Regions from separate parts of the Variovorax sp. BGA-UO-ETr-C22 genome, predicted to be linked through region 2. Evidence: predicted binding sites of a transcription regulator. Region 2 holds the regulator's gene; the other holds the start of a gene.
The links. Region 2 encodes LexA, which represses DNA repair genes until DNA is damaged. Its sites were predicted from a motif close to ACTGTATNNNNATACAGT; they were not measured.
Positions count from the first base shown of each region.

Region 1 (3,468 bases), 870 kb from region 2:
TTCGCGAGGCCGCTGGCCCAGTCGGGCAGCCGCTTCGGGTCGGACGCGAGCGCATAGGCGTCGCGCCATTCGCAGTGCACGCGCTGGGTGATGACGCGGGACAGGGCCGCGTCGCCTTCATTCGCCGTTGGGGTCGTCGCTTGGGTCATCGAAGTCGCTCCTGAGCACCTTGGACACGACGGCGCCCGAGAAACCGCGCGCCATCAGGAATCGCATCTGTTTCGCGCGCTCCTTCGCATCGGCGGGTGGCGCGTCGAAGCGGCGGCGCCACAGGGCCGTGGCGCGCTCGACTTCGGTCTCCTGCAAGCCGGCCACCGCCTGCGCGATGGCTTCGGGCGCGATGCCCTTGGCCTGCAGCTCCTGCTTCACGCGCAGCGCGCCCGAGCGGGCGGCGCGCTGGTGCAGCACCGAGGCGACCACGCGCGGCTCGCTGATGAAGTCCTTGGCGGCCAGCTCGTCGAGCGCCTGGGCCAGCGTGCCGGGCTCTTCCTCGTGCTTGGCCAGCTTGCGCTCCAGCTCCGCGCGCGAATGCTCGCGCTGGCTCAGGAGGCGCAGGGCGCGGCCTTTGAGGGAGGGGGCGCTGAAGGCCATTCGGGGGTGGTGGGTCGCTCACGCGGCCCACGCATTGCGCGAAGGCCGCCTATCTCGAACTTACTCCGCCGCCTTGTCGGCCTTCGATGCCTTGGCGGGCTTCTCGGCCTTCTCGGGTTCGCTGCCGGCATCGGCCGCGAGCAGCGGAATGCCCAGCGACTCGCGCACCTTGTTCTCGATCTCGCGCGACAGGTCGGGGTTCTCGCGCAGGAACTCGCGGGCGTTGTCACGGCCCTGGCCGATCTTCTCGCCGTTGTAGGCGTACCAGGCGCCCGACTTGTCGATGATCTTGGCGTTCACGCCCATGTCGATGATCTCGCCCTCGCGGCTGATGCCTTCGCCGAACAGGATGTCGAACTCGGCCGTCTTGAACGGAGGGCTGACCTTGTTCTTCACCACCTTCACCTTGGTTTCGTTGCCGATGGCCTCGTCGCCCTTCTTGATGGTGCCGATGCGGCGGATGTCCAGGCGCACCGAGGCGTAGAACTTCAGCGCATTGCCGCCGGTGGTGGTTTCGGGCGAGCCGAACATCACGCCGATCTTCATGCGGATCTGGTTGATGAAGATGACCATGCAGTTGGTCTTCTTGATCGTGGCCGTGAGCTTGCGCAGCGCCTGGCTCATCAGGCGGGCCTGCAGGCCGGGCAGCGAGTCGCCCATTTCGCCTTCGATTTCGGCCTTGGGCGTGAGCGCGGCCACCGAGTCGACCACGATCAGGTCGACGGCGCCCGAGCGCACCAGCGAGTCGACGATTTCGAGTGCCTGCTCGCCGGTGTCGGGCTGGCTGATCAGCAGGTCGGACAGGTTCACGCCGAGCTTCTGGGCGTACTGCACGTCGAGTGCGTGCTCGGCGTCGACGAAGGCGCAGGTGCCGGCCTGCTTCTGCATGGAGGCGATCACCTGCAGCGTGAGCGTGGTCTTGCCCGAGGATTCCGGGCCGTAGATTTCAACGACGCGGCCACGGGGCAGGCCGCCGACGCCCAGGGCGATGTCCAGGCCCAGCGAGCCGGTGGAGACCACCTGGATGTCTTCGAGCGCCTCGCCTTCGCCGAGCCGCATGATCGTGCCCTTGCCGAACTGCTTTTCGATCTGGGCCAGCGCGGCCTGCAGGGCCTTGGCCTTTTCACTGTTGGCGACCGAGATGCTTGCGCCCTTGACGACTGCGTCCATGTGGAAATCTCCTTGAATATCAACGGTTTGTGTCGGGGTTCATCCATCTGCTTTTAACCACAGGCTGGATGCTTGAACAGTAGTGTAGGGGCTCGTGGCGTTTCGCAAACCCACTTTAAAGTCAGTTTGCCTTACCATCTGAGGCCATGGCCGACCCCGCCTTTCCCACCGATCCCGACGCCTGGCGCCAGACCCATCTGGGCCGCCTGCTGGGCCATGCGATGCGCCGTTTCGACGAGCGCGTGCTGGCGCTCATGGCGCACGACATCGACGTGCCGCTGGCGCTGTCGAACCTCGCGGCGCGCGCGCAGGTGAGCGCGGCGCACATCCACATCACGCGGCACCTGGCGCGCGAGGGCTCGCGCCTGACTGAACTGGCCGAGCGCGCCGGCATGACCAAGCAGGCCATGGGCACGCTGGTCGACCAGTGCGAGGCCTGGGGGCTGGTCACGCGCGGCCCCGACCCGCTCGATGCGCGCGCGCGGCGCGTGCTGTTCACGGCCGACGGGCTGGCCTGGCTGGACGCCTTCCGCCGCGCCGTGACGCAGACCGAGCGCGAGTTCCGCGCCAGCGTGGGCGACGAGATCGCCACCGTGGTAACCATCGGACTCGAAGCCTATACAGCGGGCTAGACTCGCGTTGAGACAAATGTGAACTGCGCCGGCATGGCGCCTGAATCCGCCGGAGGTGGCTCATGCGAATACTGATTGCCGAAGACGACCAGGTGCTGGCCGATGCCCTGCTGCGCAGCCTGCGCACCTCGGGCGCGGCGGTCGATCACGTGGCCAACGGCTCGCAGGCGGACACCGCGCTCATGACCCACAGCGAGTTCGACCTGCTGATCCTCGACCTCGGGCTGCCCAGCCTGCACGGCATCGAGATCCTCAAGCGCCTGCGCGCGCGCGGCTCGCAGCTGCCGGTGCTGGTGCTCACGGCGGCCGACAGCGTGGAAGAGCGCGTCAAGGGCCTGGACCACGGCGCCGACGACTACATGGCCAAGCCCTTCAGCCTGCAGGAGCTCGAGGCGCGCGTGCGCGCCCTCACGCGGCGCGGCATGGGCGCCACCAGCAACGCGATCCGCCACGGCCCGCTGGTCTACGACCAGGCCGGCCGCGTGGCGACCATCGACGGCAAGATGATCGAGCTGTCGGCGCGCGAACTGGGCCTGCTCGAGGTGCTGCTGCAGCGCGCCGGCCGGCTGGTCAGCAAGGACCAGCTGGTGGACCGGCTGTGCGAATGGGGCGAAGAGGTGAGCATCAACGCCATCGAGGTCTACATCCATCGCCTGCGCAAGAAGATCGAGAAGGGACCGGTGCGCATCGCGACGGTGCGCGGGCTGGGCTACTGCCTCGAGAAGATTCCCGGTTGAGCGTGCCCCGCCCGCGCAGAACGCCCTCAGGGCTGCTTGCGCAGATTGACGAGCAGCGTGGCGCCGGTGTTCGAACGGATCAGGAACATGAGGCTGCGGAAGTAGCCGTTGCTGTCGTACACGCCCGCCGGCACCAGCCCGATGATGGCCGGCCCGGCATAGCTGCCGGTGGCGGCGGGGGTGAGCTTGCAGTCGTTGGTGCTGGCCGTGGCGGCATTCACGGCCTTCAGCGTGAGGCTGTACATGTTCTTGGCCGAGCCGGGCTGCGCCAGGGCGACAGTACCCGAGAGCGTGCACTGGCCGATCTGCACGCCGCTCGTGCTGCCAGTGAACACGCC
Region 1 covers NZ_JCAQPA010000011.1:454,195-457,662, reverse strand. The annotation lists gene AC57B8_RS22015 (polyketide cyclase) at 1-149, opposite strand, end outside; gene recX (recombination regulator RecX) at 118-591, opposite strand; gene recA (recombinase RecA) at 652-1,761, opposite strand; gene AC57B8_RS22000 (MarR family winged helix-turn-helix transcriptional regulator) at 1,908-2,393, shown strand; gene AC57B8_RS21995 (response regulator transcription factor) at 2,456-3,130, shown strand; gene AC57B8_RS21990 (hypothetical protein) at 3,157-3,468, opposite strand, start outside.
Region 1: recA (recombinase RecA) is a predicted target of LexA. The motif match lies at 1,825-1,842, and genes of this name have one in related genera.

Region 2 (3,468 bases):
CGCCACCTGGAAGCCGTCGGAGCGCGCCTTGGCGCAGCTGGCCTCGCGGCCCCAGATCACGACCTGCATGCCGAAGGCCTGCCCGTAGCGGGCCACCAGCTGGCCGATGCGGCCGTAGCCCCAGATGCACAGCGTCTTGCCCTTGAGCACCGAGCCCACGCCGAAATTCGGCGGCATCGATGCCGACTTGAGGCCCGACTGCTGCCAGGCCCCGTGCTTGAGGTTGCTGATGTACTGCGGCAGGCGGCGCATGGCCGCCATGATCAGCGCCCAGGTGAGTTCGGCGGGCGCCTGCGGCGAGCCCGAGCCCTCGGCCACCGCCACGCCGCGTTCGGTGCAGGCCGTGACGTCGATGTGGCCGCCGACGCGACCGGTCTGGGAAATCAGCTTGAGCTTGGGCAGCTTCTCGATCAGCTGGCGGGAGATCTGGCTGCGCTCGCGGATGAGCACGATGACGTCCGCATCCTTGAGGCGAACCGACAGCTGACCGATGCCCTTGACCGTGTTGGTGTAGACCTTGGCGGCGTAAGCGTCCAGCTTGGCAGCGCACTGCAGCTTGCGCACGGCGTCCTGGTAGTCGTCGAGGATCACAATGTTCATGGCATGCCATTGTGCCTCGCAGCATCGGCACGTCGCACGTGTGAACGTTTGGATACCCCGTGCCAAATGGCGCCCGGGAGGCCTGTTTCAGACCGTTGGGGGTGAATCCGCCGTGCGCGTGCGGGGCGCACAGGCACAGCGGGTTCGTTTGCACCTTCTCAGTGCAGGTGGCTGGGGCGGGGCGTGCCGCTCCCGGTTTCCGCAGCTTCCAGCGCGGCGAGCCGGTCGAGTTCGGCGCACACGTCGGCCATGCGGCCGGAAATCACGACCCGGTTGGCGCAGCCACGCTGCGTGCCTTGGCGGTCGACCACGCGGACCACACGCAGCGGGCGTGCAGGCGCGGCGGCGGCGGATGGCGAGCTGGCAGGCGCGGAGCCGCCAGCGGGGCGCGCCGTGCAAGCGGGGCGGATGGACACGTAGCGCAGGCCGGCGGCTGCGTCGCTGCTGTCACCGTGCGACGGGCGGCGGGCGGGCATCCAGCGGGTGGCCAGCGATTGCAGGGGTGACCAGAGGTCGGCGATGGCGAGGAGGGCGATTCCCATGTGAACTCCAAAAAAGTATGAGGTTGAACACAGGCAGGATTTCTTGAATCGGCCACGACAGGGTGATGGCGACTTCGCGCCATACGCCCGCCACCTGTCGCGGCCGGATGAGGTGCTGCTTGTGGGCAGCAGGCCCGGGGCCTACATCAGCATCGTGTTGCGGATGAGGCCGACCGCGAGGCCTTCGATTTCGAAGGGCTCGCCGGGCTGGACGATGATGGTCGGGTAGTCGGGGTTCTCGGCGTGCAGCTCGATCACCTGCTTGTTGCGCTTCAGGCGCTTCACGGTGACTTCTTCGCCCAGGCGTGCCACCACGATCTGGCCGTTGCGCGCTTCCTTCGTGGCCTGCACGGCGAGCAGGTCGCCGTCCATGATGCCGGCGTCGCGCATCGACATGCCGCGCACCTTGAGCAGGTAGTCCGGCTGGCGCTGGAACAGCGTGTTCTCGACGTAGTAGGTCTGGTCGACGTGCTCTTGCGCGAGGATGGGCGAACCTGCCGCGACGCGGCCGATGAGCGGCAGCGCGAGCTGGGCCATGCCGGGCAGCGAAAGCGAGAACTGGTTGCCTTCGCGGTGCCGCGTTTCGTGGAGCGAGCGCAGCGCATCGCCCTTGAGGCGGATGCCGCGCGAGGTGCCACTGACGAGTTCGATCACGCCCTTGCGGGCCAGGGCCTGCAGGTGCTCCTCGGCGGCGTTGGCCGACTTGAAGCCCAGCTCGTTGGCGATTTCGGCGCGCGTGGGCGGCGCACCGGTGCGTGCGATGGCGCCCTGGATCAGGTCCAGGATCTGCTGCTGGCGGGCGGTAAGCTTCACTGCGAACTGCATAGTGGTTTCCTTGCGGCACTGGCTAGATATCCAGTACCTGTATTTTTAACCAGTTTTCAAAAGTTGACAAGCCATGACTCATTCCTCTTCGTCCGAGACGCGCCGCGTGGTCGTGCTGGGCACCGGCGGCACCATTGCCGGCAAGGCCGCCAGCAGCGGCGACAACATCGGCTACACCGCCGGACAGGTGGGCGTGGCGGACCTGCTGGGCGGCATCGAGGCGCCGGCCGGCGTGACGCTGGTGGCGGAGCAGGTCGCGCAGCTCGACAGCAAGGACATGGACGCCGACACCTGGCGCCAGCTGGCCGCGCGCTGCGCGCACTGGCTGGCGAAGCCTGATGTGGCCGGCATCGTGGTCACCCACGGTACCGATACGCTGGAAGAGACCGCCTTCTTCCTGCACGCCGTGCTCTCGCCGGCCAAGCCGGTGGTGCTGACCTGCGCGATGCGCCCGGCGACGGCCCTGTCGCCCGATGGTCCGCAGAACGTGCGCGACGCGCTCGCGGTGGCCTCGACCCCGGGCGCGCAGGGCGTGACGGTGGTGTGTGCGGGCGCGATCCACGGCGGCCTCGATGTGCAGAAGGTGCACACCTACCGTCTCGATGCCTTCGCGTCGGGCGATGCGGGGCCGGTCGGCTACGTGGAAGAGGGCGAAGTGCGGCGCGTTCGTGCGTGGCCGCAGGGGGCGCCGTTCGATGCGGCGCGGCTGGAGGCGGTGTCGAAGCCGTGGCCCCGCGTCGAGATCGTCATGAGCCACGCGGGCGCGAGCGGTGCGATCGTGGAGGCGTTGCTGCTCCCGTTGGCTGAGCCCTTGCGCGGACTGGTCGTGGCCACGACCGGCAACGGCACCGTGCACCACGCGCTGGAAGCTGCAGCGCTGAAGGCTCAGGACGGCGGCGTGTCGGTGTTGCGCGCCACGCGCTGCACGAACGGACGCATCCTGCCGAAACCCGGTGACGGGCTGCGGGACGCAGGCACACTCACGCCGGTGAAGGCGCGGGTCGCGCTGGTGCTGGAACTCTTGGGAGTGGCCGCCCTGCCGGAGGCGGAGGGCGGCTAGGAGAAAGGGGCTGACGAATCAGCCGCTGAATCAGCTGTTCAGTGCGGCAAGCGCGCGCTGCGTGATCTCGTCGACCGTGCCCACGCCCTGGATGGCGCGGTACTTCGGCGCGGCGACCGGGTCGGTCTTGGCCCAGGCCGAGTAATAGTCGACCAGCGGACGGGTCTGCTGGCTGTAGACGTCGAGCCGCTTGCGCACGGTCTCTTCCTTGTCGTCTTCGCGCTGGATCAGCTCTTCGCCCGTCACGTCGTCCTTGCCTTCCACCTTCGGCGGATTGAACTTGACGTGGTAGGTGCGGCCCGAGGCCGGGTGCGAGCGACGACCGCTCATGCGTTCGATGATGTCGCCGAAGGGCACGTCGATCTCGAGCACGTAGTCGAGCTTCACGCCGGCCGCCTTCATGGCGTCGGCCTGCGGAATGGTGCGCGGGAAGCCGTCGAA
Region 2 covers NZ_JCAQPA010000011.1:1,323,395-1,326,862, reverse strand. The annotation lists gene AC57B8_RS26265 (D-2-hydroxyacid dehydrogenase family protein) at 1-600, opposite strand, end outside; gene AC57B8_RS26260 (hypothetical protein) at 759-1,142, opposite strand; gene lexA (transcriptional repressor LexA) at 1,284-1,967, opposite strand; gene AC57B8_RS26250 (asparaginase) at 2,041-3,027, shown strand; gene adk (adenylate kinase) at 3,058-3,468, opposite strand, start outside.